Regions from separate parts of the Arthrobacter parietis genome, predicted to be linked through region 1. Evidence: riboswitches for the same ligand, from Rfam matches in the RefSeq annotation. Region 1 holds a riboswitch; each other region holds the start of a gene.

Region 1 (9,684 bases):
GCGAGCGCAGCCATCCAGTCGTCGCCGCCGCCGAAAACCACGTCATACCCGCCGGCCTTCACCGCGGCCGCTACTCCGTTGATGAAGGCCTTACCGTCGCCTCGGGGACGAGGAACTGTGTGACAGACGGCGACGGCGCGTGAGGAGCAGAGCATCCCCCTTCCCTCAGGCGTGCCCACCCCCACGGTCCAACCGGCTGCGCGCAGCGAACGAGCGGCCGCGAGCGCACCGCGGTCACGGGATGTGCTGACGATCAGTGCACGGCGCTGCGCGTGTGAAGCGTCATCAATTCTGGGCTGCGTGTCCACACGGCCTTCCGATAGGCGGGAAACGTCTTGTCCCAGCCTAGGAAGCGCAGATGAGAAACAGATGATAGAGCGATTGAACGGCGAGTCGCAAGCACCGGAACCGCCCTGGCAGGCGGAAGGTCTTCCGGAAAAGTGCATCCTCTGCATGCACTGCATGCGCCTGCCAGGATCAGGGGTGCTGCAGCTTTCAGCCAACCAGCCGCCTTGCTGCTGCCGAGTGCTCAGCGATCAGCGATTCGAGATCCAGCCCGACAACGGCGCCGTCCTCCACCCGCCATTGACCACCGATCATCACCCGGTCGGCGCGGTCAGCACCGCAGAGCAGCAGCGCCGACAGAGGGTCGTGGCTGCCCGAGAATCGAAGGTCATCCAGCCGGAACATCGCAAGGTCAGCCTGTTTGCTCACAGCCAGTTCCCCGATGTCGCTCCGTCCCAACGCGGCGGCCGATCCGCGCGTTGCCCACCCCAGAGCACGGGAAGGGGTGGCACGCTCGGCGCCGTACCGCAGCCGTTGGATATAGAGAGCCTGGCGCGCTTCGAGGATCAGATTGGAAGCATCGTTGGAGGCGGACCCATCCACACCAAGGCCCACCGCTACGCCGGCCTCCTCCAGTTCGATGGCCCGGCAGATCCCTGAGGCCAGGCGCATATTCGATGTGGGGCAATGCGCCACGCCGACCCCCGCGGCTCCGAGCTGGGCAATCTCGCCGTCGTCGAAGTGGATGCCGTGGGCCAGCCAGGTTCTCGGCCCCAACCAGCCGACGCTGTCGAGGTACTCGACCGTCCTCATGCCGAACCGCTCCCGGCAGAAGTCCTCTTCGTCGAGCGTCTCAGCGAGATGGGTGTGCAGCCGGACGTCATGGAGGTCGGCCAGGGCCGCGCTGGCCTTCATGATCTCCGTCGTGACCGAGAATGGTGAACACGGCGCCAGCGCAATCTGGATCCGGGCGCCTGCACCGCGTTCGTGGTACTGCTCGATGAGCCTCTCACTGTCGGCGAGTATCACTTCCGGGTCCTGCACGGTCTGCTGGGGCGGCAGGCCGCCGTCGTCCCCCCCCAATGTCATGGAACCGCGCGTCAGTGTGGCGCGCATGCCGAGCCTGCGCACCACGGACACCTGCACGTCGATGGATTCCTCCATGCCGCCCGGGAACAGGTAATGGTGGTCAGCTGCCGTGGTGCACCCGGAGAGGAGGAGCTCAGCGAGCGCCGCCGTCGTCGCCAGTTCTAGATCGCGAGGCGTGAGCTTCGCCCATACCGGGTACAGGTTCACCAGCCAGGGAAAAAGCGGCACATTGACCACGGGTGCCCACGCGCGCGTGAGCGTCTGGTAGAAGTGGTGGTGCGTATTGATGAGCCCGGGCAGTACCACGTGGCTCCGGGCGTCGAAGACGGAGTCGTACCGTTCGGCCGGCATTGCTCCCGTCGGGACCAGTTCCATAATGGTGGCGCCTTCGATCACGAGCCCGCCGCCGGCGTCGGAATCGTTGGCGGTAAAGATGGCGAGCGGGTCGCGTAACCAGATGCGTTGCATAATCGGATTTCCGTTCCGTGATTGTCAGGGGATCACGTTCGAGGGGGACGAAACGGCACAGGACCACCGGCATGACGGCGGGGTGTGCCGTCAGCTCAGTGGTCCTGTCTGCTGATCCAGGTTCTCGTCCCTGCCTGCCCTGACTCTCGCGAAGGCAGGCAGGGCTCGAATTTAGTGCAGGTGGCCGGGGGTCTCGTCGCAGATTTTGCGAATGTCCTCGACGCAGCTGATCTCGCCGTTATCGAGTTTTTCCTTGACCACGTGGTACTGCGCCGCGGTCACCACGGGGATCTCGGTGCCGTCAGCTGCCACGAGCTTGCCGCCCTGGAAGCTGTCGCCGTCCTGGAGGGCGGTGAGTTCGTCCTGCCGCACCATGCGGGGTGGGCTGGCAACAAAGACGGAGGAATTCTTGCTGTTTCCGGTCTTGAGGTGGTTGAAGAGCAGGTTCATCAGCACCGCCATGATGGCCGCCGAGCTGATTCCCGAGTGGAAGATGATACCGAACCAGGTGGGGAAGGCATCGTAGAAGGTGGGCGAAACGACGGGAATCGTGCCGAAGGCGAGCGCCACTGCAACGATCACGAGGTTCATGTTGCCCTCATAGTCGACCTTTGCCAGCGTGCGGATGCCGCTCGCTGCCACGGTGCCGAAGAGAACGATTCCAGCTCCGCCGAGTACCGGCGTCGGAACCGCGGCAACCAGGCGTCCCAGGATGGGCAGGAGCCCAAGGATAACCATGATGAGACCGCCTGCGGCCACTACGTAGCGGCTGCGGATGCCAGTGATTGCCACCAGGCCCACGTTCTGTGCGAAGGCAGTCTGCGGGAAGGAGTTGAAGATCGGGGCGATGGCGCTGGAGAGCATGTCGGCGCGGAGGCCGTCGGCGATACGGCGTGAGTCGACCTTGGTCCGGGCGATTTCACCGACGGCGAGGATGTCTGCCGTGGTTTCGGTCATGCAGACAAGGATCACAATGGTCATCGAAATGATCGCAGCGATATCAAAGACAGGCCAGCCGAAGGCGAACGGCTGTGGGAAGGCGAAGATGGCGCCCTCAGCGACGTTGGAGAAGTCAGCGAGACCTAGGAGCGCCGCGATGATGGTTCCTGCCACAATGGCGAGCAGGATCGACAGGCGGGAGATTGCCGCGCTGCCCAGCTTGCTCATGAGGAGAACCAGAGCCAGCGTTCCGGCGGCCAGCCCGATGTTCGTGAGGCTGCCGTAGTTGTCAGCGGTCCGGTTTCCGCCCATTGCCCAGTTGGCAGCGACAGGCATGAGGGTCAGGCCGATGGTGGTGATGATGACGCCAGTCACCACCGGCGGGAAGAACCGGATGATCTTCGCGAAGAACGGCGCAAGGACCAGACCGATCACGGAGGCCACGAGGACTGCGCCGAAAATGGTCTGTAGTCCTCCACCGCCGCTGATGATCGCAGTCATGGTGGCAACGCCGGCAAAGGAGACGCCCTGCACCAACGGGAGCTGCGAGCCGAAGAACTTCACACCGTAGCTCTGCAGGATCGTTGCTGCGCCGCCCACGAAGAGGCAGGAGGCAATCAGGACGGCGATGTCGTCCTGGGATACGCCGGCGGCAGTTCCGACGATGAGCGGAACGGCGATGATTCCGCCGTACATGGTGAGGACGTGCTGGAACCCGTAGGCGAATGATCGTCCGAGGGGCAGCCGTTCATCCTCGGGGCGCTGGGGTTTGGCCTGATGTTTCATAGAGCTGACTGCTTTCATGAGTATGACTTCCTTGTCTCACATGAGTGGTTGGTTGAACGGCCGGGCACGTGCAGGTGTCCGGCCGTTCACGGTTAGGACGGCGTTCCTGCCGCGCAGGCGCCCGTTCCCAACCGTTTTCTCAACAGAAGCCGGGGATGTTTGCCCAGATTGCTGCTTCGTTGGTTGATCCTTCGGCGCGCTCGCGTTCTACGGTCGCCTCGATCAGTCCGTACGGCCGGTCGGCCGCGAAGAAGACCTCGCCCGGGTTGTCGACGCCGAACGGCTCGAGATCCACGAGGAAGTGGTGCTTGTTCGGCAGGGAGAGCTTGATCTCCTCGATTTCCGGATGCGCCTCCAGCGCCTGCTTGCCCATCTGGAACATGGTCTGCTGCAGAGCGAGCGAGTGGGTCTGGGCGAAAGCATCGAGGAAGATCTTGCGAACGCTGGCGTACACCGCGTTGAAGTCGATGTCCGTGGTGTCCGCTGCGTAGCGCCAACGGGCGGTCACATCGGTCGCAAGGATGCGGTCGGTGGTTTCCTGGAGGGTGGTGTACTGATCCCGCGGGAACCCGTGGAACTCAGAACCGGTCGACTTCAAGACGGTGAGATCCTCGATGCCGGCGACGATGTGCCGCGTGCCGTTCTCAATGAGCAGCACAGCCGTGCGGGTCTCCGACTTGTTGCGCGAGAACGCGTGATCGTGGTCGCTGATGCGGTCCCAGAAGTACTGCTCCGCCTCCCAGCGTCCGCCGGAAACCCAGTCGAAGCTTTCGGTGAAGTGCTTGCCGAGGCGCAGGAGGAACTGCTCAGGAGAGCCGATACCTTCGCGGGAGAACGCGTACACCGTGTTCTTCTGCGTGTCAGTGGCAACAACGTGTGAGTTGTCTCCCTCGGTGTGGGCGGTTTCGAAGTCGCCGTGCAGCTGCGAGGTGACGTTCAGGTCCTCGATCTGGTGCCGCGCAGTGTCGCGGGTGATCTTCACGAGCCTGCATTCGGCCTTGCCGTACTGGTTCCGGCCCAGGACGATGCGGCCGCTGTTACCTGCGGTGTTCTCGTTGGTGTTGGCATTTGTTTCGATGGTCGGTGTCGTCATTGTCAGCTTCCTCGGTAGGTGGAATAGGCGAAGGGACTAATCAGGAGCGGCACGTGATAGTGCTGCGCTGGGTCGGTAAGTTCAAAGATCAGTGAGACGGAGGGGAAGAATGTTTCCGTGCCGGTCGCCGCGAAGTAGGTGCCGGTCTGGAAGTCAATCCGGTAAGTGCCCGCCTCCAGCGCTTCAGGGCCCAGGGAGGTGATGCGGCCGTCGTCGTCGGTGTTTCCCTCCCCGATGTCCTCCCAACCATCCGCACCCAGCCGGTGCAGTGCGGCAGCGACGCCGGCGGCGGGACGTCCCGTACCGGTGTCGAGCACGTGGGTGGTTATGTGGCTGCGGCTCATGCTGCGAGGACCCCCTTGAGTCGAAGGATGGCGATTTCACGCAGTTGCTGGGCGATGATTTCCAGCTCCTGCGCGGGCGTATTCTGCAGCCGCTCATCGAGAGCGGCGAGGATGTCCTCGGCGCTTCGACCGGCGGCCCGGATGAGGAAAACCCTCCCGAACTTCTCCTCGTAGGCACGGTTGCCTGCCTGGAGCGCGGTCTGGGTTTCGACGGCGGTGCTGACGCCGGCCTGCTCACCACGCGACATGGTGGCTTCAGTGGTATTCCCCTGCGCCCGGTCGCCGATGCGCGGGTGATGCGCCAGGGCGCCGTCGATCTCGGCTTCCGTCCAGGGATAGGCTGCCTTTTCGGCGAACGCAATCAGGTCGGCTTCCGAGGAGAAGGGCCGCGCGTCCACGATGGCCTCAACCCAGCGCGGGATGTCAACGCATGGCGTGAGTTGGGCAGCGGCCACTTCGGGGGTACAGGTATTGAGGGTTGCAAGAGGCATGGGTGTCAGCTTTCTATGAAGCGCTATCGCCAGCGCTGAACACCCTTACCCTCGAACGAATTCGATTTGACTCGATGTTTCCGGCGACAGTCCAGGAACCGTGTGGCTCTGGTTCAGTTTCTATATGGTGGAATTTTTATTCCGATTTCATTGTAGCCCTGATCACATGGTAGCTGTCAAGCGTTACCTGGATCACATGATAGAGCTGCTTCCCTGCACCAGGCCACCACCGCGTAAATGGTGGAAGATGGGCCTATGGATGCCACCGCCGCATTGAATGAGATCGCCTTCTGGCTGGAACGGGAACTGGCTCCGAGTTTCAAGGTTCAGGCGTTCCGCAAGGCCGCAGCGGCCATTGCCGAGCTGGAGCCCGACGAACTCGCACAACGCGCCCGCGACGGCCGGCTCAAGCGAATGAAGGGCATCGGAGCGCGCTCCCATGAGGTCATCACCCAAGCGCTCAACGGTGAAGTGCCGGCCTATCTCGCCGACCTCCGCGAGCGCTCGAAAGAAGCCCTGGCCAGCGGCGGCTCGGAGCTGAGGGCCCTCCTCCGCGGTGACCTGCACAGTCACAGCGACTGGTCCGACGGCGGGAGTCCCATCCCGCTCATGGTCGACGCCGCGCGTGCGCTCAATCATGAATACCTGGTGCTCACGGACCACTCCCCCACCCTGAAGATCGCGAACGGCCTGAGCGCGGAGCGCCTCACGGAGCAACTCCAGATCGTGGACCAGATCAACAACGACGACGGCGGCAACGGCTTCCGCCTTTTGAAGGGCATCGAGGTGGACATCCTTGAAGACGGAACACTGGATCAGTCGCCGGAGATGCTCGATGAGCTGGACATCGTTGTCGCCAGTGTCCACTCCAAGCTGCGCTCCGACCGCCGCACCATGACCGCACGCATGCTGGGCGGCATTCGCGATCCCCATACCAACGTCCTTGGCCACTGCACGGGCCGTCTTGTCCAGGGTTCCCGCGGCCAGCGTCCACAGTCCGAGTTCGACGCCCGGAAGGTGTTCACCGCCTGTGCCGAGAACAACGTAGCGGTGGAGATCAATTCACGTCCCGAGCGGCAGGATCCGCCGGATGACCTGATCCAGCTGGCACTCGAAGCCGGATGTCTCTTCAGCATCGACAGCGACGCGCACGCCCCCGGTCAGCTGGATTTCCTCCAGTACGGGGCGGAGCGCGCCGAGGCGAACGGCGTGCCGGCGGACCGCATCATTACGACGTGGCCGTTGGACAAGCTGCTCGCCTGGGCGCGCTCCTGAAAGCTTCCCGAACTCTAGGCGTCCAGGAATTCCTTGGCTGCCCTGAAACCGGATTCAAGGTCCGCCAGAATGTCATCAATGTGTTCAATACCCACTGAGAGCCGCACCAGGCCGGGTGTGACACCGGCAATGGCCTGCTGCTCAGGCGATAGCTGGCTATGCGTGGTCGACGCCGGGTGGATCACCAGCGAACGGACGTCGCCGAGGTTCGCCACATGCGAATGCAGTTCCAGGGCATCCACGAAGCGCTTGCCGGCCTCGGCGCCGCCGGCCAGGTTGAAGGACACAATGGCGCCGATCCCCTTCGGCCCGTACGTGCGGCCGCGCTCATACCAGGGGCTCGAGGGCAGCCCGGCATAGGCGACCGACTCGACATCCTCACGCGCTTCCAGCCACTGAGCCACGTCGACCGCGTTGGAGACATGCCGCTCCATCCGCAGGCTCAGGGTTTCCAGGCCCTGGGCGATCAGGAACGCGTTGAACGGGGATACCGCCGAGCCGAGGTCCCGCAGCAACTGGACCCGGGCCTTGAGGATGTAGGACAGGTTGGCCCCGAGGGCACCATCCGCACCCAGATCCCGTGCGTACACCAGACCGTTGTATGTCGGGTCCGGCGTATTGAAGCCCGGGAAACGGTTGGGATCCTTGCCGAAATCAAACTTTCCCGAGTCAACGATCACGCCGGCGATCGCCGTACCGTGGCCGCCCAGGTATTTGGTGGCCGAGTGGACAACGATGTCCGCGCCCCACTCCAGGGGCCGGATGAGGTAAGGGGTGGCAAGGGTGTTGTCCACGATCAGCGGCACACCGGCGTCGTGAGCGGTCCGGGACACGCCCTCAATGTCGAGTACGTCCTGCCGCGGGTTGGAGACGACCTCCGCGAAGAACAGCTTGGTGTTGGGCTGCACAGCGTCCCGCCACTGGTCCAGATTGTCCGGATCCGCCACGAAGGTGACCGAAATGCCGAACTTCTTCAGCGTATGGGCCAGCAGGTTGTAGGTTCCGCCGTACAGGCTCGGACTGGCGACGACGTGATCGCCGGCCTCCGCGACATTCAGGATCGCGAAGGTCTCCGCCGCCTGACCTGAGCTGAGCAGCAGCGCGCCCAGCCCGCCTTCAAGGCTGGCGATCCGCTGCTCAACAGCATCCTGCGTGGGGTTGCCGATCCGCGTGTAGATGGGAGCCAGTTCGGCAAGGGCAAACCGGTTGGCGGCGCTTTCGGCACTGGGAAAGACGAACGACGTGGTCTGGTAGATCGGCAGGGCGCGGGCTCCCGTGGCGCTGTCGGGTTCCTGGCCGGCGTGGATCTGGCGGGTTTCGAAAGACCATTGGTTGGACATTCAAGGCTCCTTTGGCATGGGCCCGGCATGGTGGGAGCACCGCGGGCCGCGCTTGCCGTCCGGCTGGTGCCGGGCGGCCAGGTCTTCACCCGGAGCACCCCACCGCAGCTGGAGGGTTGCTGGCCAGCAAGCCGGGGCTTGGTGCTGGCACTCATGACCACGGCCAGTGTAGGCACAGGAGTATCACGCCGCACGAAGATGACGTTCCATGTAATCCACCCGTTGAGTTGCAGAAGTTTTTGTCGCCTAGTTGCAGGTAAAAGTGTTTCTAGGCCGCAACTAGGCGACAAAAACGTCAGGGGAGGGTGAGGAGTGCGTACTTCTCCATCGCTTGGCGTGGTGCGTCCGCGTCAATTTCTCCCCGCTTCGCGAGGAGCTGAAGAGTGCGTACGACGACGGAGGCTGGGTCGATCTTGAAGTACCGCCTGGCTGCGGCGCGTGTGTCGGAAAAGCCGAACCCGTCCGCTCCGAGTGTGGCGAAGTCCTGCGGCAGGAACTGGCGGATTTGATCCGGAACAGCCTTCATGTAGTCGGTGACGGCCACGATCGGTCCGGGTGCGTCCCCAAGCTGCTGGGTGACGAAGGGAACGCGGGCCTCTGCATCGGGGTTGAGGAAGGCCTCCTCCTCGGCGGCGAGTGCGTCACGCCGCAGCTCCGTCCACGAAGTCACCGACCACACATCGGCCGAAACACCCCAGTGGTCTGCCAGGAGTTCCTGCGCCTCGAGCGCCCACGGGACGGCCACGCCGGAGGCGAGGATCTGCGCCTTCGGCCGGCCGCCGTCGTCGTTGCCGGGCTTCAGCCTGTACACGCCGCGCACCACGGCGTCGGCATCCAACCCGGCGGGAAGCGGCGGCTGGATGATCGGCTCGTTGTAGACGGTCAGGTAGTACATGACGTTTCGATCGTCGGAATTCGCGCCGTACAAGCGCTCCAGTCCTGCACGCATGATGATGCCGAGTTCATACCCGTAGGCCGGGTCGTAGGTGATGACGGCGGGGTTGGTGGAGGCAAGGATGGGTGAGTGTCCGTCGGCGTGTTGGAGGCCTTCGCCGGTGAGGGTGGTGCGGCCTGCGGTGGCGCCGATGATGAACCCGCGGGTCATCTGGTCTCCTGCTGCCCAGAAGGAATCTCCCGTGCGCTGGAATCCGAACATTGAGTAGAACACGTAGATCGGAATCAGCGGCTCACCGTGGGTTGCATAGGCGGTACCCGCAGCCGTGAAGGCAGCCACCGCACCGGCCTCATTGATCCCCGGATGCAGGATCTGGCCTTGAATCGATTCCTTGTACGCGAGAACCAACTCCCGGTCAACGGAGAGGTAGTTCTGGCCGTCCGGGTTGTAGATCTTCGCTGTCGGGAAAAAGGCGTCCATGCCGAAGGTTCTGGACTCATCCGGAACAATGGGGACAATCCGGGACCCCAGCCCTTTCTCCCGCATGAGATCTTTCAGGAGGCGGACGAAAGCCATCGTTGTGGCGGCCTGCTGCTTCCCCGAGCCACGGTTCGCAACCTCGTACGCCTTGTCCCCCGGCAGCTCCAGTGCCGCCGCCTCGGTACGGCGTTCAGGAACA
Region 2 (9,684 bases), 560 kb from region 1:
CTGCGAGGTACTTGCGGCGGCCGTGTCTGCGCTGATCGGAACGCAGTTCGGCATGGCGGTCCTTCTCTCCGGGCTGGTCCAGGGCATTGGCGCGGAACTGATTTTCGCAGTGTTCCTCTACAAACGCTGGAACCTCGGTGTAGCTCTGCTCGCAGGTCTGGGCGCCGGACTTGCCCTCGCCATCAGCGAAAACATCATGTACAACGTCGAGTGGACCTTGGACTACAAGTTGATGTACGGAGTCTTCGCCGCCATTTCCGGTGTTGTGCTCGCCGGTCTGTTGCCGTGGCTTGCCACGCGCGGCCTTGCAAAGACCGGTGCCCTGTCCGCGTTTGCCGCAGGCCGCACGGCAGACGTCTAGCATGACCGCCGTCGCGGAGCCCGTCCCTGCGTCGATCACAGCGAAGGGCTGGGGCTGGCGCCACCCCGGACGAACACGCTGGGCCGTCCGAAACATCGACCTGACGATCGAGCCGGGTCAGCGTGTCCTCCTCCTCGGCGCTTCCGGCGCCGGAAAGTCCACACTGCTGCATGGACTCGCCGGCGTCCTGGGAGATCAGGACGAGGGCGAGCAGGCCGGCGAACTCACTATCGACGGCGTCAGCCCGGCTGACTCACGAGGCCGCTCCGGGCTGGTGCTCCAGGACCCGGACAGCCAACTGGTGCTCGCCCGGGTCGGCGACGAAGTGGCGTTCGGTGCCGAAAACCTGGCCGTGCCGCGGAACGAAATCTGGCCACGCGTACGCCAGTCGCTGGACGACGTCGGCCTCGATGTCCCGCTGAATTCCTCCACCACCGCGCTGTCCGGCGGTCAGAAGCAGCGGCTGGCGCTTGCAGCAGTCCTCGCGATGCAACCCGGGTTGCTGCTCCTTGACGAGCCGACCGCCAACCTGGATCCTGCCGGAGTACTGGAAGTGCGTGATGCCGTTCTCCGCGTACTCAACCGAACCTCGGCGACGCTCGTTGTGGTGGAGCACCGAGTTGAGATCTGGGCTGACGTCGTTGATCGGGTAGTGGTGCTCGATTCGGACGGCGGCATCCTCGCCGATGGTGCTCCGGCTACAGTGCTCCGGCACGAATCCACGCGGGCCAGGCTTATTGAGGCAGGAGTCTCGGTGCCGGGTTACCGGCCGGAGACACCAACAGTTCGTACCGGCTCCGGAACGGACCTGCTGCAGGCGTCCGGGCTGTCCGTTGCGCGCACCAAGCGTGGACCGGCAGTTCTCAGCGGCGTGGACCTCACTCTGCGACGGCAGGAAGCAGTCAGCGTGTTGGGGCCCAACGGTGCCGGGAAATCGACGCTCGCGCTCACTCTCGCCGGGCTGCTCCGCCCCCGGGGAGGCGGACTGACAGCTCTGGAGCCGCTCGCCCGCGGCGCCGGCGCGACACCATATGAGTGGAAGTCCGCCGACCTGGTCAACCGGATCGGCACGGTTTTCCAGGAGCCCGAACACCAGTTCCTCACCAACACAGTGCGTGAGGAACTGGAGTTCGGCCCGCGCAGGGTGGCCCGGCTTACCGAGGAAGAGGTACGACGGCGGATTGACCCCATCGCCGAGCGGCTCCGGCTCACGGGGCTGCTGAAAGCGAATCCGTTCACGCTGTCCGGCGGTGAAAAGCGACGGCTGTCCGTTGCCACCATGCTCGCCACCAACCCGGACATCCTCATCCTGGACGAGCCGACCTTCGGCCAGGACGCCAACACCTGGGCGGAGCTGGTAACCCTGCTGGTTGAACTCATCCACGGGGGGACCTGCGTGGTTTCGGTGACGCATGACCGCGAGTACGCGGCAGCGCTCGGAAGCCGCATTGCGGCCGTTGACGGTACGTCCGCAACGCTGGAGGCGGCGGCGTGAGCATGAACGTGGTGAATCCCACCATCACCGGAACGGTGCTTCCGCGGGCCAATCCGCTCTCGAAGCTCTTCGCGGCTGTGGTGATCACCGTCGTCGTGATGCTGAGCGTGGACTGGGTGAGTGCCGGCGTCGTCCTTGGCAGTGAACTGCTGCTGCTCCCGCTGCTGGGCATCAGCGTGCGGAAGCTCTTCCTGAGGACGTGGCCGTTTGTTATCGCGGCGGTGGTCGCCGCGTACGGCACCGCGCTACTGGCTGAAAAGACCGGACGCGTTCTTCTCGAGTTCGGGCCCGTTCTATTCACGCAAGATTCAGTCAACGCCGGGCTCGCGATTGGCCTACGTGGGCTCGCAATCGCGCTGCCCGGGCTGTTTCTCCTGACCACCACCGACCCGACGGACCTTGCCGATGCCCTGGCGCAGCGGCTGAAGGCGCCGCACCGGTTTGTGCTGGGAGCACTCGCCGGAATGCGGCTGGTCGGCTTGCTGTTCGACGAATGGCGCACATTGGGCCTCGCCAGGCACGCCCGCGGCGTAGGGCATGAGGGGAACCCGGCAGCGCGGTTCGGGCATTTTCTGGGGCAGGCGTTCGGGCTCATGGTCCAGGCCATCCGCAGGGCCACCCGGCTGGCTGTGGCCATGGAGGCTCGTGGTTTCGGAGCCGGACCGCGCACCTGGGCGAGGGAAAGCACCTTCAGCCGAGTGGACGTCGTCGTTGTCCTGGTGGGCGTGCTGATCGCAGCGAGCGCCGTGACCGCGGCGGTCCTCGCCGGCACCTGGAACTTCATTTTCGGCTAGCAGGCCCCTGTTCCGGATGCGCTCCGGGGGTGCATCATGAAGGCAGCGTTTCGAAAAGCGCAGGCTTTTCCCAACGTTCCATCGTCTCAATGGGTAGGTACTGCGGTGTGATGTCGAACGTGGGGAACGAACATGGCCGATGGACAGGCTGACTGGCTGAGCGTGATCAGGGACAACCACCTGCGCCCGCTGAGGCGCTTCGTCCGTCGTCTGACAGCGGACGCCTTTCTGGCTGACGAGGTGGTCCAGCTCACCCTGTTACGGGCGTGGGAGCATCCGGTGATGCGCGGTCACAGCGAGCTTGAAATCCGTGCCTGGCTCTTTGTCGTTGCCCGGAACATCCTGGTGGACTCGTTCCGCAGCGGTTTCCGCCGCCACGAGTTCGATGTGGACGAGGTTCCGGATACTCCTTCCGATGACGAGGTCGAGCAGTTGCTGACCTCGTGGCTGCTGACGGATGCACTGAATGAGCTGTCGCCTGAACACCGCGACGTGGTACTTCACTTCTACTTCCGCGGCGAGACAGCGGCGGAGATTTCACGGTCCCTGTCCATACCGGAAGGGACCGTGAAATCCCGTCTGCACTACGCTTTGCGCTCCCTCAAGAGTGCCCTGCTTGCCCGGGATGTGGCCTCGAGCGGTTAGCCGCGGCCGTTACCTTACTGGATCATCTCGCCGTCAGGGGCTACGACGTACCACACCTCGTTGACGCCCTGGCCGTTGGTGTCACCCGGAGCCTCATCTTCGGCGAAGTAGTAGATCGGCATGCCGTTGATCGTGACCTGCAGTTCACCCTCGGGTGTTTCAATGGTGCCCACTTCGCCCGTAACGCCTTCCACTTCGGGTGTCTCGCTGTCGCTGAGCACCGGCGGCCAGGCTTCAAGGCAGCCGCCCTCACAGGCGCTCACCCCGGAGTTCGCCTCGTCATTGGTGAAGTAATAGACCACCATGCCTTCGGAGTCAACGACGATCTCACCCAGGTCGGTCTCGGCGACACCGAGCGGCGTTCCGACGGTTCCGCCGGCCGCTGCTTCACCGGATGGTTCCTCGGAAGCCCCCTCCGTTGTCTCCGCCTCGGTGGGCTCAGCGCTTGTCGGTTCTTCTGCCTGCGTGGTTTCTGCGGCTGGGGGGCTGGTCTCGGTCTCGGTTGAGGTGGAGCCGCCACAGCCGGTCAACGCCAACAGGCAAACGGCGATGACGGCGAACAAGACACGCATTGCTTTACTCATGTTGATTCCTCCCGTAAACACCCCCTGGACACCCGGGGGATGGGAGTGGCCACTCGACCCCTCTGCTGGGAAGACGCACGAACTACCCCGGATGGTTCAATTTGCGGGAGAACTCACAGGTGAATCTCAGCTTCAGGTCGCCGCGCTACCCGACAGGGCTGTCGAAGACCGGGCGTGCGGCGGTGATGGGGTCGTTGGGATCCGGTTCACCCTGCAACAGGCCGACCCTGAACTGCAGCATCATGTCGTGGTCCTCATGGGGGAGGTTATGGCAGTGAACCATGTAGCGGCCTTTCTGGTGTTCGAACCGCATGATCGCCTGAACGGTCTCGTTCTCACCCACGTACATGACGTCCTTCGGGCCCTCCTCATAGCTGAAGGGGCGCTGTCCGTTCCGGCTGAGGATGTGGAAATCAACCAGGTGGATGTGCACGGGATGGAACCAGCCGCCCGACTTGTTTTCGATTTCCCAGATCTCGACGTCGTTGGCACCGGGATTGGCGATGACCTTCTGGAAGTTGCTCGCGATCACATCCGCCCAGCTCATACCGTTGATCTTCCACTCCCCGTTCTGGCGCTCCACCCGTAGCCGGCGGGTGGCCTTGGCCATCGCCCGGGTCAGCTGCATCGGACTGCTGTTAGCGAGGACTGTGGGAAGTGTCAGCGCAGTCGGATCATTGCGGTCGAAGGCGTCGTCCGTGACGTCAAAGGCCATGACCCGGCGGGTATTGCCGAACTCGATGTTGTTGGGGTTGGAAACGTTCTGCAACTCAATCCGCTGACCCGCCCTGTACTTTGAGAAATCGATCAGGACCTCATAGCGTTCCGAGTTGGCATGCCGGTACTGGGCCACCGGGATCGCGCGAGGCATGAGTCCGCCGTCGGTCGCCACGACTGTCAGCGGCTCCCCGGTGCTGAGCTTGAACCGGAATGATCTTGAGATGCCGCAGACCAGCACCCGGAAGCGGTAGATGCGCCGCTTGACCTTCATCACCGGCCAGGGCACTCCGTTGACCAGGTTGATGTCACCCCAGAGGCCACTGTGGTTGTGGTCGTCATAGTTTGCGTTTCCGTCGGCGCGCAGCTGGATGTCGCTCACCATGAGCGGCACGTCGAATTCGCCCTGCGGGAGTAAGGCGCGCTCAGCCGGATCGTGGATCTGATACATGGCGACAAGGCCCGAGTATGCGTTCTGCGCCGTGTAATGGACGCCGTGGTCGTGGTACCAGAGTGTGCGTGCGGGTTGGAAGTTGGGGTAGTGGTAGTCCTTCCGGAACCCGGGCAGCGTGGTGTCGGAGGCGTAGCCGTCGTATTGCGGCAGGGACGCTGAACCGTGCAGGTGGGTCGACGTTGCCATCGGAGTCCCGAAGTCGGGATGGGCTTTCGGCAACTGGTTCCGCATCGTCACAACGGCATGCGTGCCCTGATCGATGGAAATGGTGGGACCCGGGAAGATCCCGTTGTAGCCGAGGATGCGTGTCTTCAGTCCCGGAACAAGGGAGGCCGTCGCAGCCTTCTGGGTCACGTTGTAGAAGTTCTGCGGTTTCCCGTCCAACGGGTTGATTCCCGTCTTGTACGGCGCCAGGAACGGCGGACGGGTGAACGCGAGCTGATAGGGCTTGAGCTTTGAGCCGTCCAGGACCGGCGCGGACTTCGCGCTGATGGAGGCCAGGGGAGCGGTGAGGGTCGCGGCGGCCAGAGCACCGAAGCCGCCCATCGCCAGGAAATTGCGCCTGCTGACAGACATGGGAACATCCCTTCCAAAGGTGTTTCTTTTGGTGGGACGCGCATCGGGGTGCGTTGAAAACGCCCGCCCAGACTACGTACTCGATGTGTGCCTCAGCAGCAAGATTGCTCCTGCCTTCTTGGGGAAACCTTGGACGATCGTTTGGGTTACGGAGTGAGGCTACCCAGACGTCAGGAAGTGAGTGCCTTGCCCAGATCAGTCTGCAGGTCGCTTACGTCTTCAAGGCCCACCGAGAGCCGGATGACGCCGTCGGTCAAGCCGATTGCGGCACGCCCTCCTGGACCCATGGCGCGATGTGTGGTGGTAGCAGGGTGGGTGATCAGCGTCTTTGAATCGCCCAGGTTATTGGAGATATCGATGACTTTCAGGGCATCGAGCAGCGCAAAGGCGCGCTCCTTCGCCTTTCCCTCGGGTGCATCCAGTTCAAAGGTCACCACCGTGCCGCCGGCTGTCATCTGGGCGGCAGCGAGATCAAACTGCGGGTGCGATTCGAGCAACGGGTAACGGACCCAGTTCACAGCCGGTTGGGCTTCAAGCCAGCGGGCGAGGGTCAGCGCCGAGGACGAGGAGTGGTTCACCCGCAGGGAAAGGGTTTCCAGTCCCTTGAGGAGGGTCCAGGCATTGAATGACGACAGCGCGGGCCCGGTGTGCCGCATGAGTGTCTTCACCGGACCCTCGATGAACTCCCTGCGGCCGAGGATCGCGCCGCCCAGCACCCGGCCCTGCCCGTCGATGTGTTTGGTGCCGGAATAGACGACGACGTCGGCACCCAGTTCCGTACACCGCTGCAGCAGCGGTGTGGCGAAGACATTGTCGACGACGACCTGCGCACCGGCCGCGTGGCCGAGCTCAACGACCGCCCGGATATCGACGATCTCCTGCATCGGATTGGACGGCGACTCAAAGAAGACCGCCGTGGTGGGAATGCTCAGTGCTTCCTGCCACTGGCCGAGGTCCCAGCCGTCCACGAAGACAGTCTCCACACCCCAGCGCGGCAGAATCTCGTTGAGGATGACGAAGCACGAGCCGAAGAGGCTGCGTGAGGCAACAACGCGGTCGCCCGAGGCCAGGAGGGCACCGAGCGCGGTGAAGACGGCAGACATGCCGCTGGCTGTGGCGAAGCACGCCTCCGCACCCTCGAGCAGGCGAAGCCGCTCCTGGAACATGGCGACAGTCGGGTTGCCGTACCGGGAGTATACAAAGCGGTCGACGTCCCCGGTGAAGGCTGCCTCCGCCGCCGCAGCAGAGGAATACACAAAGCCCGAGTTCAGGAAGAGCGCCTCGGACGTCTCCTCGAAGTTGGACCGTGCCAGCCCCCCGCGTACCGCGAGGGTATCGGGTGACCAGGCAGCGCCGTCGTCATCCGGGCGTTGGATTCGGGGGTAGCCGCCGTTCCCCGCGATGGGCTCACGGCTGGCCGCCGGAGAGAACGACGACGGCGCGGGCTCACTTACTGGCGTGTGCTCATTCACGGGCGTCGCCACGGTCCGTTGCCGAACGGGCAGCGCCGGTCCGTTCTGTGATCGCGGTCTGTCCTGTGGTCGTTGCGTGATCTGTCGTATCCGTGCTCTCTGGGGCTTCTTCTGCATGCACTGTGGTGGCGAGGCCGCTGGAGCGCCAGCCGCCGTCGGCCTCAAATCCGTGCAGCACGTTGTAGGCAGTGTGACCGGCGGCGGTGGCATTCTGTGCTGCTGCCACAGAACGGACGCCGGAACGGCACAGGAAAAGCAGTTCGCGGCCCTTGAGCCCGTTCAGCTGGTTGAGGAAGGAGACGTTACGGCTGCCGTCGGAGCGCGTCCACTCGAGGAAGAGGGGGACGGTCCCGGCGTCGGTGAGGTCGGGAACGCCGACGCTCCGCCATTCCTCGACAGTGCGGACATCCACCAGCACGGCGCCCTTGCTGACGCGTTCCACCGCATCACGTGCGGTGATGTTGCCGGCATAGCCGTTGCCGGGCCGGGAATTCGCCGGGGGATGGGGGTTGGAATGCAGTGCCATTGTGTCTCCTCACGCTGTGCACGCTGGTGATCATGGGATGTGATCGTTGTGCCGAGTAGTCACCTGAGGCACCCCGCCGTGAAAGAGGGTTGCCGTCCAGCAAGTCAGGGCTTGGCGCTGGCACTCGTTACTCCGGAATGAACGTAGCACCGGCGGCGCCATGCCTGCCATGCCGGGCCGTAACGTGCGGTAACGCCCGTGGTACTCGGGCCAAAGGCGCCGGGGCGTGGCAGGTCCGAGCCAAAAGCGCCGATGCGTGGCAGGCCTGAGCCAAAAGTGCCGATGCGTGGCAGGTTCGTGGGGATGTCCCCACGATCCTGCGAATTCCCGGCACTTTTGCGGTTGGACCAGGGAACGGACGAGTGGGCCAGGGAACGGGCGGTCGGGCTGGGGGACGGGCGCTCGGGCTAGGAGACGGACGCTATGAGACCGCTCAACTCCGCGGTCAACTCGGGCGAAAGCGTCACCGGCTTTCCGTCGATGGACTCGACCTCGGCGAGCAGACGGACGCTCGAGATCAGCCAAACGCCGTCAGACTCGAACAGGTCTTCCGGCACGAGCGGTCCGTAACCCAAATCCCAACCTGCCTCACGGGCCGCCGCAAACAGTGCGCCCTGCGAGGTGCCGGGGAGGATCCCGCTCTCAAGCTGCGGCGTGATGAGGTGCTTGACGCCGTCGATGACCTGCGCGATCAGGACTGTCGACGTCGGGCCCTCGAGGACCTTGCCGTCAGACGAGGTGAAGATGACATCGTCGGCGCCGTGCGAGCGCGCATAGCGGACCGCCGCCATGTTCACCGCGTAGGAAAGGGTCTTCGCGCCCATCAGCAGCCACGGAGCACGCTGGGCAACCGTGCTGTCATAGCCGCGGTCAAGCAGGAGGACCGACAGCCGCTGGCCGCGCAACCCGACCGGTACGGCGGACACCTGGACCCACGCGGTGGCTCCCGCCTCTGGTTCGCCCCGGGTGGCGACGAGTTTGACCACGAGTTCGCCATCGTCGTCGGCTGCCGCCAGCGCGGTGGTGATGGCGCGTTCCCACACGTCCGACGACGGAACCTTCAGTTCCAGCGCATCGGCGGACGTCGCCAGCCGGGCGAGGTGGGCCTGCAGCTTCCGGGGAGCGCCGTTGACCGCGAGCATTGTTTCGAAGATGCCGTCACCCCGCGTGATCCCGGTGTCGGTAACCATCAGCTGCGGCTGTGCTGCGTCAGCTATGCGGCCGTCGGGACGGGCGGGGTCGAGGAACACCAGAACAGTCATGCGATCAGCATAGTGACCGGGCAGGTCAGGAGCTCGTGTCGTTGTCCTCGTTCAGCCCGCGCTGGGCAAAGTCTGCTTCATCGGAAGCTTCCGCAGGGAGGGGATCGGCAGCGTCCGGAACCTGGTCCGGTGCGTAGTCGATGAGACCGGCGTCGACCCGTTCCTGCTCCGTTGCGGCCGCCAGGGCATCGTCATCGAGGCGTTCAGGCTGCCCCGCATGGCCCTGATGGATGCGATTGGGAAGGAACTCGTTATCCGGCTCCGGAACGTCGTTCAGGTTGGGCGTGTTTTCATCGTTGGAGCTAGTCATGACCGTTCTCCTTCGTTGCACTTTCCTCGGGCGTCCCATGCTTCCACAGACGCCAAGTGGACGAAAGGCCCGCTCAGCGAACCGCTCGATCGCAGCGTCAGCTGGGGAAGCTCGAACCAAGCGCAGACAGCACCCCGAACGCCTTCGTCCGGACCTCGTCCCACTCCTCGGCGGGGTCGGAATCCGCAGTGATCGCGCCGCCCACTCCGAGTGTGAGGCGGGTGCCGCCGTCGTCGTCCTCCAGCACGAGAGTGCGGATGACGACGGCGAGATCCGCCGCCCCATCGAGGGAAAAGTAGCCGGCGGCGCCGGCGTAGACGCCGCGGGGTGCTTCCTCGAGCCGGTCCAGGATAGCCATGGTGCTGATCTTCGGCGCACCCGTCATTGAGCCGGCAGGAAATGCGGCCGCAACGGCTTCGGCACGGGAGGAACCGGGCCGGAGCCGGGCGTCGATGGTGCTCACCATCTGGTGAACGGTTGCATAGGTC
Region 3 (9,684 bases), on a different contig from region 1:
GCCAGCGGCGGGCGGGGGCGATTCTCACCTGCCGAGCTGGTGCGCGCGGCCGCCAGCGGCGGGGCGCGGGCACAGGGTCGGCCCGCAGCCGGTCTGGCACCGGGACAAGTCTGCGACCTGGTCGCACTTGATCCCGCAACCGCACGCACGGCCGGCTCTTCTCCGGCCCAGCTCGTGCTGACGGCGACAGCGCAGGATGTCACCGCCGTCGTCGTCGGTGGGGAAGTGGTGGCCCGGAACGGGCGCCATGTGCGGCTGGGGGGTCCGGGCACGCTGCTCGCCGCGGCGATTGCGCGGATGGACGAGGCAGCACCAACAACGAAGGCCACAACGGGGAAGGCACTCTCATGACGGGCGCTACAACGATCATCACCGGCATCGGCGAGCTCATGACGCAGGACGCCGAGCAGCGGGTTCTCAAGGACGCGGCGATCGTGCTCGAGGATGAGCGGATCGCCTGGCTCGGTCCGGCCGCAAACGCTCCTGCCGCTGATTCCCGGTACGACGCCGGTGGCCGCGCCTGCCTGCCCGGCTGGGTGGACAGCCATACCCACCTGGTGTTCGCCGGCGACCGAACCGCGGAATTCGAGGCACGCATGGCCGGGCAGTCCTATGCCGCGGGCGGGATCTCTGTGACGGTGGACGCCACGCGGCGCGCCTCGGATGAGGAACTCGGCTCGCTCGTGGCCCAGCGGGTGGCCGAAGCCGGAGCGAACGGAACCACCTACCTCGAAACCAAGACCGGCTACGGTCTCAACGTCGAGGAAGAAGCCCGCAGCGCACGGATCGCCGCTGCAACAGCGGACGAGCTGACCTTCCTCGGAGCACACCTCGTTCCGCAGGGGTGGAAAGCGGACGACTACGTTCAGACCGTCACCGGACCCATGCTCAGCGCCGTCCGGCCCTACGTGCAGTGGGCTGACGTATTTTGCGAAACGGGCGCGTTCACACCGGACCAGAGCCGTGAAGTGCTTCGCGCATGCCGGGACGCGGGTCTGGGACTTCGGGTGCACGGGAACCAGCTCGGCCCGGGGGAGGGCGTGCGGCTCGCTGTGGAGGAGGCAGCGGCCAGCGTCGACCACGTGAACCATTTGGAGCTGTCGGACATCGACGCCCTCGCAGGTTCCTGGTCCGGCTGGGAGGGTGATCCGGACAGCCGGGGGACGGTGGCAACCTGCCTGCCCGCGTGCGATCTGTCCACCCGCCAACCCCTCGCGCCCGCCCGGCAGCTGCTGGATGCCGGAGTACCCATCGCGCTTGCCTCCAACTGCAATCCGGGGACGTCCTACACCTCGTCCATGGCGTTCTGCGTAGCTACGGCCGTGCTGCAGATGGGACTGACGGTTGCCGAAGCCGTCCGCGCGGCAACCTACGGCGGTGCGCTTGCCCTCCACCGCGAACAAACAACCGACGACGGCGGCCGGCTGGCCGTTGGGTCGCTCGCTGTCGGACACCGCGCGGACCTGCAACTGCTGGACGCACCGTCCGCAACCCACCTGGCTTACCGTCCGGGGATGCAGCTGACCCATGCGGTGTGGCGCGCCGGGCAGCGCCTCCGTTGAGTTTTTGTCGCCTAGTTGCTGTTTCACGACGCTCAGAACAGCAGATAGGCGACAAAAACTTCCCGGGGAACCGTTTTTGTACGCTTTGGCAAGCACCGAAGCGTACGGCACCATGAAGGCATGCCAACCGCCAAAACCAGCCAGCCGTCGTCGTTATCCCCGACCGCCCGCCGGAAGAGGATCAAAGCGGAAATCCTGATTGTCCTTGGTCTGTCCCTCGGCCAGGCCGGGGTTTACGCGGTGGTGGAGTTGATCGACAAGCTGACCCGTGCGCCGCTGGCTGCGCAGACCACCAGGCTCAATCCGGTTCTGGACAACCGGCAGTACTTCGATCTCACCTACCAGCTGCTGGGAATCTTCTTTGCGCTGGTTCCCGTGGTGCTTGTGCTGTTCCTGCTCACCCAGCCGGGGAAGTCGGCCTTCCGCCGGATTGGCTTCACCTTCAGCAAACCGAAGGTCGACTTCGGTCTGGGAGTGGGGCTGGCCGCGGTGATCGGGGTGGGAACGCTCGGGGTGTACGCCGCGGGCCGGGCACTGGGGCTTACCACTGCGATCATCCCGACGGCGCTCGACACCTACTGGTGGACGCTGCCTGTGCTGGTGCTCTCGGCGATCCGTCACGCGGTGCTCGAAGAGGTCATTGTGGTGGGCTACCTCTTTGAGCGGCTCCGGGAACTGGGCTGGTCAGTCCCGGTGATTATTGTGACTTCGGCGCTCCTGCGAGGGAGCTATCACCTGTACCAGGGGATCGGCCCGTTCATCGGGAACGTGATCATGGGGCTGATCTTCGGCTACGCCTACACGCGCACCAAGCGGGTGATGCCCCTGGTGATAGCGCATGCGCTGCTGGACATTGCAGGCTTTGTCGGCTTCGCGCTCTTCGGCCCGGCTATCGGCATCGGAAGCTAACCCCCGGCCACGCGGCCTGGGGAACCAGCGTCCGAAAGAACCAATTAGATCCGGACCGCACCCTTCGGGGTTTCGAACGCTACCGACATGATGCCGGGCGTGCCGTTGGGGGCGATCCACTCGACGTCGACGTCGTCCAACGGGTGGGTGACGGGCGTTCCGAGCCACTCTGTGACGCGCTCTGCCGACCCGGCGATGGTGAGCGCGCTGAGGCGCACGGACGCGGTGCGCGCCTGGGATGGGTGGAGGGACTCCGTGCCTTCATCCCAGCGGATCATGTAGGGGACCTGAGGGTCAGCGATGAGGCCCTTGATGCCGATCTGCTGCCAGGTCAGCTCCTGCCCGTCCGGGAATTTGCGGTTACCGGGGACGGCGCTGCGGCCAAGGCGGTCCTCGAACGGGGCGAGGTCATCAACGGCTACGCACCAGCCCATCCAGCCGCCGCCGGCCTCGGACCGTGCCCGCACCGCCTGGCCAAATGGAGCCTTGTCCGAGGCTGGGTGGTCAAGGACCTCGACTACCTCGAGGTACTGGCCGTTGACCAACGGAAAAATCATGTTGCGGGTGCCAAACCGCGGGTGGATTCCACCCTTCACGAATTCAACTCCGAGGGCGTCGGAAATCCGTTCCGCAGTAGCAGTCAGTCCGTCAGGTTCGCAGGCATAAGACACATGATCCAGGCGCATGGCCCCATTTTGGCACTTTGTGATGGAGGCCTCGACTAAGGGTTACCTAAGTCACACCGCGGGCGACGATGTTCCAAGCAAAACCCAAGGTCAGAGCCGGATAGTTGCTTCACACAGGGAGCCCGGTTCCGAGACCGCCGGAGTTTCCTGCCAGGGACGCCCACTGGGTGTCCCCCTTGAGTGGGGCCGACCGTTTTCCCATAGACGCCGAACGGCCCCACTCAAGCATCCTCTGCCGCACGCGCGCCTTTCACGGCTACTACGCCAGCCGGCTTCATTTCACGGCGAGTCACACAAGTTGCCCTCACCCGCGCTGGTCAGGTTTCCTAATACGAGGTAACGAGTGACAGTGCGGCAGGTTCCACCCGCCATCAGCCCCGGCTTGCTGTCCGGCAACCCTCCCTCGCGGCGGGGTGCCCCGGGTGAAGACCAGGCCCTGCATGCAGTGCAGGAGCAAGCGCGATTCAGTGAGGCGGCAGGGTTTTGACAGGCATCACCACAGCGGTTCCGCAGCCGGAAGCGGGGCTGGTTGACGGCGTCGTCGTGCAACGGTTCCGGATTGGCCCGTTGGCGCTGGAAACAGGCGGCCATTTGCCCGATGTCGTCCTCGCCTACGAGACCTGGGGCACGCTCAATGCCGATGCCTCCAATGCGGTGCTGATCGAGCACGCACTCACCGGCAGCTCACATGTAGCGCGGGGCGAGTCCTCCGAGGATGGCTGGTGGGACGGGTTGGTGGGTCCGGGCAGAACCATCGACACGAACCGCTACTTCGTGGTGTCCATCAATATGCTGGGCGGCTGTTACGGATCCACGGGGCCGGCGTCGCTTGATCCGGAGGGCAAGCCGTGGGGTTCGCGTTTCCCCTTCGTCACCATCCGCGATTCCGTGCGTGCCGAGGCACTGCTCGCAGACCTGCTGGGCATCTCCTCCTGGCACTCCGTGCTGGGTGGGTCAATGGGAGGCGCGAGGGCTCTTGAGTGGGCTGTCACCTATCCCGGGCGGGTGCAACGGTGCGCCGTCATCGCGTGCGGAGCAGCGAGCACCGCGGAGCAGATCGCCTTCGCGCAGGCCCAGGTGCAGGCCATTCGCCTCGACCCGCGGTTCACCGGCGGCGACTACTACGGAAGCGCCGGTCCCGAGGATGGGTTGGGCCTTGCCCGGCGCATCGCGCACATCACCTACCGTTCGGAGGCGGAACTCGTACACCGGTTCGGTCGGGCAGCGCAGGGTATGGAAGAGCCTTTTGGGTCGTCGGTGCCGGGCGGGCGCGGCCGCTACCAGGTGGAGAGCTACCTGGACCATCAGGCGGAAAAGCTGGTCCGGCGGTTTGACGCCAACAGCTACGTCATCCTCACTGAAGCGCTCATGAGCCACGACGTTGCCCGTGACCGGGGGAGCCTCAGCACTGCACTCGCAGCTGCCTCGGCAGAGTTCTTCGTCGCGGCGGTGGATTCGGATCGCCTCTACTGGCCTCGCCAGTCCGTTGAACTGGCGTCCGCATTGCCCGGGAACGTTGCCGTCCACACCATTGAATCTCCCATCGGCCACGATGCCTTCCTCACCGAGATTGCGCAGCTTGAGCCCGCGCTGGCAGCAGCGTTCTATAGCAACACCGACGACGGCGATGTCAAGGAGAGCGCCTCAGCGCTACGGTTGCGCGCGGGCTGAGTCGCAGCCTGCCGCAGCACGCAGCCGGCACAGTTCAACATGCCACTATGGAGCTATGACGAATTTTTCCTCGACTGACGGTTCTGCTGCGCCCTCCTCCGCCTCCTCCTCCGCCTCCGCCTCCGCCCCCGAGACCGGGCCCGGGACCGGCCCGGCCTCGACCGCACCGACTGTCGTCTGGTCGAAGCCCGAAGACGAGCGCTCCGGCTCGCCGCTCCTGGTGCTGCTGCACGGACACATGGCCAACGAGGAAGACCTCATGGGTATCCTCGACTTCCTGCCCGACGAGTTCACCGTGGCATCCGTACGTGCGCCGGTCGCCCTGGGAGCAGGTTTCACCTGGTTCCCGCTGATGCAGGACGCCGCCTATTCGGTCGACAAGGTCACCGCCGCCGTCCAGGACGTCATTGACTGGGTCGACTCCATCAAGCAGTCGCACTCGAGCGTCACCCTGCTCGGCTTCTCGATGGGCATGGCAGTGGCAAGCTCCATGCTGCGTGCCCGGCCCGCAGACTACGCGGCCGTCGTCGGGCTCTCAGGGTTTGTTGTGCCGACCGACGGCAGCACGTTCTTCAACGACAGCGCGCTTGTTGCGAAGCCAGTGCCGTTCTTCTGGGGCCGGGATCAGGAAGACCCGGTCATTCCCGCCGATCGAATCGAGTTCACCCACGGCTGGCTGAACCGCCACACCAAGCTCACCAAGGTGCTCTACGCGGGCATGTACCACAGCATCAACGCACAGGAACTGGGACATGTGCGGGAATTTCTGCAGATGGTGGTGCCCGGCGTCAGCCGGACACCACTGTCACGGTAACGCCGTTACGGTGGCGGGTTAGACTCCCGAATGTGAAGAAAGAAACGCTCTGGGACGCAGGAAAACGCGCGGACCCCAACAGGTCAGCCGCCTACATCCAGCGTTTTGAACAGCTGATATCCGAGGGTGCGGACTTACACGGGGAAGCCCGGTGCGTCGACGCAATGGCTCCCCGAAATGCGCGTATTCTCGACGCCGGCTGCGGGCAAGGCCGGGTTGGCGGGGAACTGGCGCTGCGTGGCCATTCCGTGGTGGGAGTTGACGCGGACGCCCAGTTGGTCGAAGCGGCGAGGGCAGCCCACCCAGGGCCTGTGTGGCTGGTGGGAGACTTGACAGAGCTGGATCTGCCGGCCCGCGGAGTGGCTAAGTCCTTTGACGTGATTGTCTGCGCAGGAAACGTCCTCGCCTTCCTTGCTCCGGGCACGGCGCCACAGGTTCTTGCACGCCTGCATCGCCACCTGGCGCGCGGTGGACGCCTGATCGTCGGGTTCGGCGCCGGGCGCGGCTACACCTTCGACCAGTTTTTCACTGACGTCGCCGGCGCCGGCTTCTCCGTCTCCTTGCGCCTGGCCACGTGGGATCTTCAGGCCTGGACGCCAACATCGGACTTTCTCGTTGCGGTGTGCGAAGCCGAAGCCCGCGATGCCTGCGTTATCCCTGCACCACTGTCACGGTAACGCCGTTCACCGTCACGGAATCACCGGGATGAATCTGGCGTCCCCGGCGATCCTCGATCTCACCGTTGACTTTCACCAGGCCGTTCTCGATGAGTTCCTTGGCCTCCACCCCATCCTCGGCAAGATTGGCCAGCTTGACCAACTGGCCCAGCCGGATCATCGAGTCACGGATGGGCACTTCAGTGGCGGCGCCGGTCTCATCGTTTATGCTCATGGTTACATTCTGCCCGCCGGAAGTGACCGGCCGGAACAGGCCAGTGCCCTAGGGTTTAACGGGTGTCTCGAGCCCCCCACCTTCCCGCCGTCATCGGCCTCCCGCTGGCAATATCCTCCGGCGTAGCCATTCCGCTTCAAAGCAGGATCAACGGAGCACTGGGGCAAACGCTCGACGACGGACTTGCAGCCGCGCTCATCAGTTTCGGTACCGGATTGGTGCTGATGATCCTGATCTCGTTGCTGCTTCCGCGCGGACGGGCGGGCCTCGGCCAGCTGATCCCTGCCGTGCGGCAGCGGCGGTTTCCCCGCATCTACCTGGCCGCAGGGACCATCGGTGCGTTGTTTGTTTTCTCGCAGGCGCTCACCATCTCGGTCCTTGGAGTCGCGCTCTTTACGGTCGCCGCGGTCATGGGCCAGACGCTGAGCGGACTCGCCGTGGACAGGCTCGGGATCGGACCCGGCGGGCGGCGCACAATCACCATCATGCGGGTAATCGGCGTGACGCTGACGGTCGCGGCAGTTATCTGGGCAGTCTCACCCCGCCTCGGCGGAACAGGTACGACGGCGGCACTCATCCTTCCGCTCCTGCTTCCCATCGCAGCCGGCATCCTGGTGAGCTTCCAACAAGCCATGAACGGAACCGCCGCCGTGCAGTACGGCACACCCATTACCGCCACCCTGATGAACTTCATTGCCGGATCGGTCGTGCTCCTCGCCGCCTGGCTAGTGAAACTGGTGCTCACCGGCCCTCCTGAACCGCTGCCGGCAGAGTGGTGGTATTACCTGGGTGGACCGATGGGATGCATCTTCATCGGTATCGGTGCACTCCTGGTGCGATCCCTGGGTGTGCTGCTTACCGGCCTCGGAATGATCGCAGGCCAGCTGCTGGGTTCGCTGGCACTGGACCTTGTGCTCCCCACGCCGGGGACCGTCGTCGTCTTCGCCACCGTGGCGGGGCCGATCCTCGCACTGGGGGCCATCATCCTGACCACGCTGCCCTGGAACCGGCGCCTGCTGCGACGCTGATCCAGGAAAAGATCGCGGGCAACGAAAAGGCGGGTCGGTACCACCTGAAAGAAGTGGTCCCGACCCGCCTTTGGCTAGCCCGGGATACTACCGGTCGGCCAGTTCGGAATCGTGGTCATGCTCCGGGTGGAGCCCGCCGCCGCTTTCGGTGCCGCCGCCCAGCGGGTTACCTTCGAAGCCGCCCTTTTGCTTGAAGTTACCCTTCACGTTGTCTCCAACGCCGTTCACCGCGGTCGTGTTCATGGCGTAGGTGAGGGTCAGATGAGCAATCGCGTCGCTCATCTGGTCGAGTGACTCAACGCTGACGTTGCTCAGGTCATCACATTCTGCGTGGTAGCAGGCATCGTAGGGTGCGCCCGCAACGCCACCGAAGAGCACTGCCTGCTCTTCGGTCTTGATTCCCTCTGCGCCGGTGAAGAGTCCGCCTGCGGGAATGCCCTCTGCGATGAATGGTCCATAATCACTACGGCCGCTGAACGCTGTTTCACCTGAGGCCAGTCCCTCAGCTGCGAAGTAGTCGTGGAAATCCTGCTCGATCTGACCGGATCCCGCAGGACCCTCAGCAGCGCCGGGACCGACAGGGAAGGCCGAGTTGTCACCGTCGTACACGAAGCGGCCAAAGTTGGCGGAGCCGATCATGTCGAAGTTCAGGTACAGCCCAACCCTGTCCAGCTCTCCCGTTTCCGCGAGGTCTGCGACATAGTGCTCCGCGCCGAGGAGTCCCTGTTCCTCTGCACCCCACCAGGCAAAGCGGACCTTGTTTGCAGTCTTGACCTTCTGCATCGATTCCGCGACCGCAAGGATTGCGGCGCTACCCGTGCCGTTGTCATTGATGCCGGCACCGGCCACCACGCTGTCGAGGTGAGCGCCGACCATCACCACATTGTCGGCGTCGCCGGTTGCGGTTTCCGCAAGCACGTTGTAAGTCGCGCGGTTCTCGGAGACGGTGTCCACCGTCACTGTGCCCGTGACGTTCTCGCCGATCAGGCTGACGCCCACGTCGAAGCTTGCTCCCAGGACCGGAATTTCGATTCCCGGTGCCCCGAGGGTGCCGTTGATCGGACCGGTGCTGCCTTCCGATCCGGTATTAAAAATGACGACGGCGGTGGCCCCGGCTGCTTCTGCGTTGCTGGCCTTCTGCGCGAACGAACAACTGCCACGCTGTATCAGCGCAATTGATCCGGCTGCGAATCCATCGAAGTCGGTGGCTTCACACCCGCTGGTGTTGGCGCCGGCGGTACCGGTGGTGTCGACGGCGGTGATAGCGCCCACCGCTTCTCCTGCCCCGGAATAGGTCATGGTCGCGAAGGATTCCGCTGCGTAAACCTGTGATTCCGGGCTGATCTGGGTGAGGACCGAAGGGCTCAGCTGCTGGAAGTACGGGAACATGAATTCCTGCACAACGGGGGAGTACCCAGCAGCCTGGAGCTTCCCGACCACGTAGGCCACGGAGTCGTCATATCCCGGGGTTCCGGATGCCCGGGTGCCATCATTGGCATCGGCGATCGCGTCCAGGGCTTCAAGATGACCGACCACCCGGTCAACCGAGACGGCGGCGCGGAGCTTTTCAGAGGTGTTGTTGTTGCTGTTCTCGTGGGTTGGCCCGGCAGTTGCCGCCAGCCCTCCCGAGGCAACGAGCGCGAGTCCACCGGCAAATGCAAGCGATGCTCGCCCAAAATGGGCGCGCTTAAGTAGAGCGTTTGGGATCACCGTTGTTCCTTCTGTCGCAAAGGCGTGCCTACGGTTGCAGACACTCGAACCCCTGTGACGCGGATCACGGCACAGGGGTGCGTTCAATCTATGGACAGTTGTCCCGCCGCGTCAAGGGCTCCCTACCCGCCGGTAGATCACCGGTGGAAACCGCCCTCATCACCGGTAGAAACCCCCCCCATCACCGGTAGAAAACTGCCCCCAAGGCGCGTAGGGTCGGAACTCCCGAAGCGGGGAACTATGTGAGGCAAAGGAGATTTCCCATGGGCCTAAGCAACATCATCAGGAGCGCCGCCGGCCGATTCGCAGGCGGAGGCAGCGCCGGAACAACCCGAGGCACACCGCGGACCGGCGGGATGCGAACGGGACGTAGCGGCGCCAACCGCCCCGGTTCCGGTGGAGTCGGCGGAATG

The links. A riboswitch is a leader RNA that binds a small molecule or an ion and turns the genes downstream of it on or off. The one in region 1 is predicted to bind S-adenosylmethionine.
Region 2: another riboswitch for S-adenosylmethionine. It lies ahead of ABFX19_RS02550 (rhodanese-like domain-containing protein); the one in region 1 lies ahead of ABFX19_RS05195 (bifunctional o-acetylhomoserine/o-acetylserine sulfhydrylase).
Region 3: another riboswitch for S-adenosylmethionine. It lies ahead of metX (homoserine O-acetyltransferase MetX); the one in region 1 lies ahead of ABFX19_RS05195 (bifunctional o-acetylhomoserine/o-acetylserine sulfhydrylase).

The regions. Positions count from the first base shown of each region.
Region 1 covers NZ_BAAAON010000001.1:1,102,637-1,112,320, forward strand. Annotated here, with positions in the region: gene ABFX19_RS05160 (hypothetical protein) at 1-308, opposite strand, end outside; gene ABFX19_RS05165 (8-oxoguanine deaminase) at 496-1,842, opposite strand; gene ABFX19_RS05170 (nucleobase:cation symporter-2 family protein) at 2,014-3,585, opposite strand; gene pucL (factor-independent urate hydroxylase) at 3,707-4,660, opposite strand; gene uraH (hydroxyisourate hydrolase) at 4,663-5,004, opposite strand; gene uraD (2-oxo-4-hydroxy-4-carboxy-5-ureidoimidazoline decarboxylase) at 5,001-5,495, opposite strand; gene ABFX19_RS05190 (PHP domain-containing protein) at 5,751-6,770, shown strand; gene ABFX19_RS05195 (bifunctional o-acetylhomoserine/o-acetylserine sulfhydrylase) at 6,785-8,110, opposite strand; SAM riboswitch class IV at 8,154-8,269, opposite strand; partial or broken gene ABFX19_RS05200 (transketolase-like TK C-terminal-containing protein) at 8,406-9,684, opposite strand, start outside.
Region 2 covers NZ_BAAAON010000001.1:541,917-551,600, reverse strand. Annotated here, with positions in the region: gene ABFX19_RS02585 (ECF transporter S component) at 1-361, shown strand, start outside; gene ABFX19_RS02580 (ABC transporter ATP-binding protein) at 363-1,856, shown strand; gene ABFX19_RS02575 (energy-coupling factor transporter transmembrane component T family protein) at 1,859-2,650, shown strand; gene ABFX19_RS02570 (sigma-70 family RNA polymerase sigma factor) at 2,783-3,295, shown strand; gene ABFX19_RS02565 (COG4315 family predicted lipoprotein) at 3,310-3,879, opposite strand; gene ABFX19_RS02560 (multicopper oxidase family protein) at 4,025-5,626, opposite strand; gene ABFX19_RS02555 (O-succinylhomoserine sulfhydrylase) at 5,797-7,002, opposite strand; gene ABFX19_RS02550 (rhodanese-like domain-containing protein) at 7,091-7,624, opposite strand; SAM riboswitch class IV at 7,631-7,756, opposite strand; gene ABFX19_RS02545 (aminodeoxychorismate lyase) at 8,032-8,886, opposite strand; gene ABFX19_RS02540 (hypothetical protein) at 8,912-9,196, opposite strand; gene pabB (aminodeoxychorismate synthase component I) at 9,294-9,684, opposite strand, start outside.
Region 3 covers NZ_BAAAON010000010.1:144,380-154,063, forward strand. Annotated here, with positions in the region: gene ABFX19_RS15305 (amidohydrolase family protein) at 1-351, shown strand, start outside; gene hutI (imidazolonepropionase) at 348-1,562, shown strand; gene ABFX19_RS15315 (CPBP family intramembrane glutamic endopeptidase) at 1,683-2,471, shown strand; gene ABFX19_RS15320 (VOC family protein) at 2,516-3,157, opposite strand; SAM riboswitch class IV at 3,493-3,623, shown strand; gene metX (homoserine O-acetyltransferase MetX) at 3,641-4,828, shown strand; gene ABFX19_RS15330 (alpha/beta hydrolase) at 4,884-5,642, shown strand; gene ABFX19_RS15335 (class I SAM-dependent methyltransferase) at 5,675-6,319, shown strand; gene ABFX19_RS15340 (RNA-binding S4 domain-containing protein) at 6,294-6,533, opposite strand; gene ABFX19_RS15345 (DMT family transporter) at 6,596-7,561, shown strand; gene ABFX19_RS15350 (M28 family peptidase) at 7,649-9,271, opposite strand; gene ABFX19_RS15355 (hypothetical protein) at 9,535-9,684, shown strand, end outside.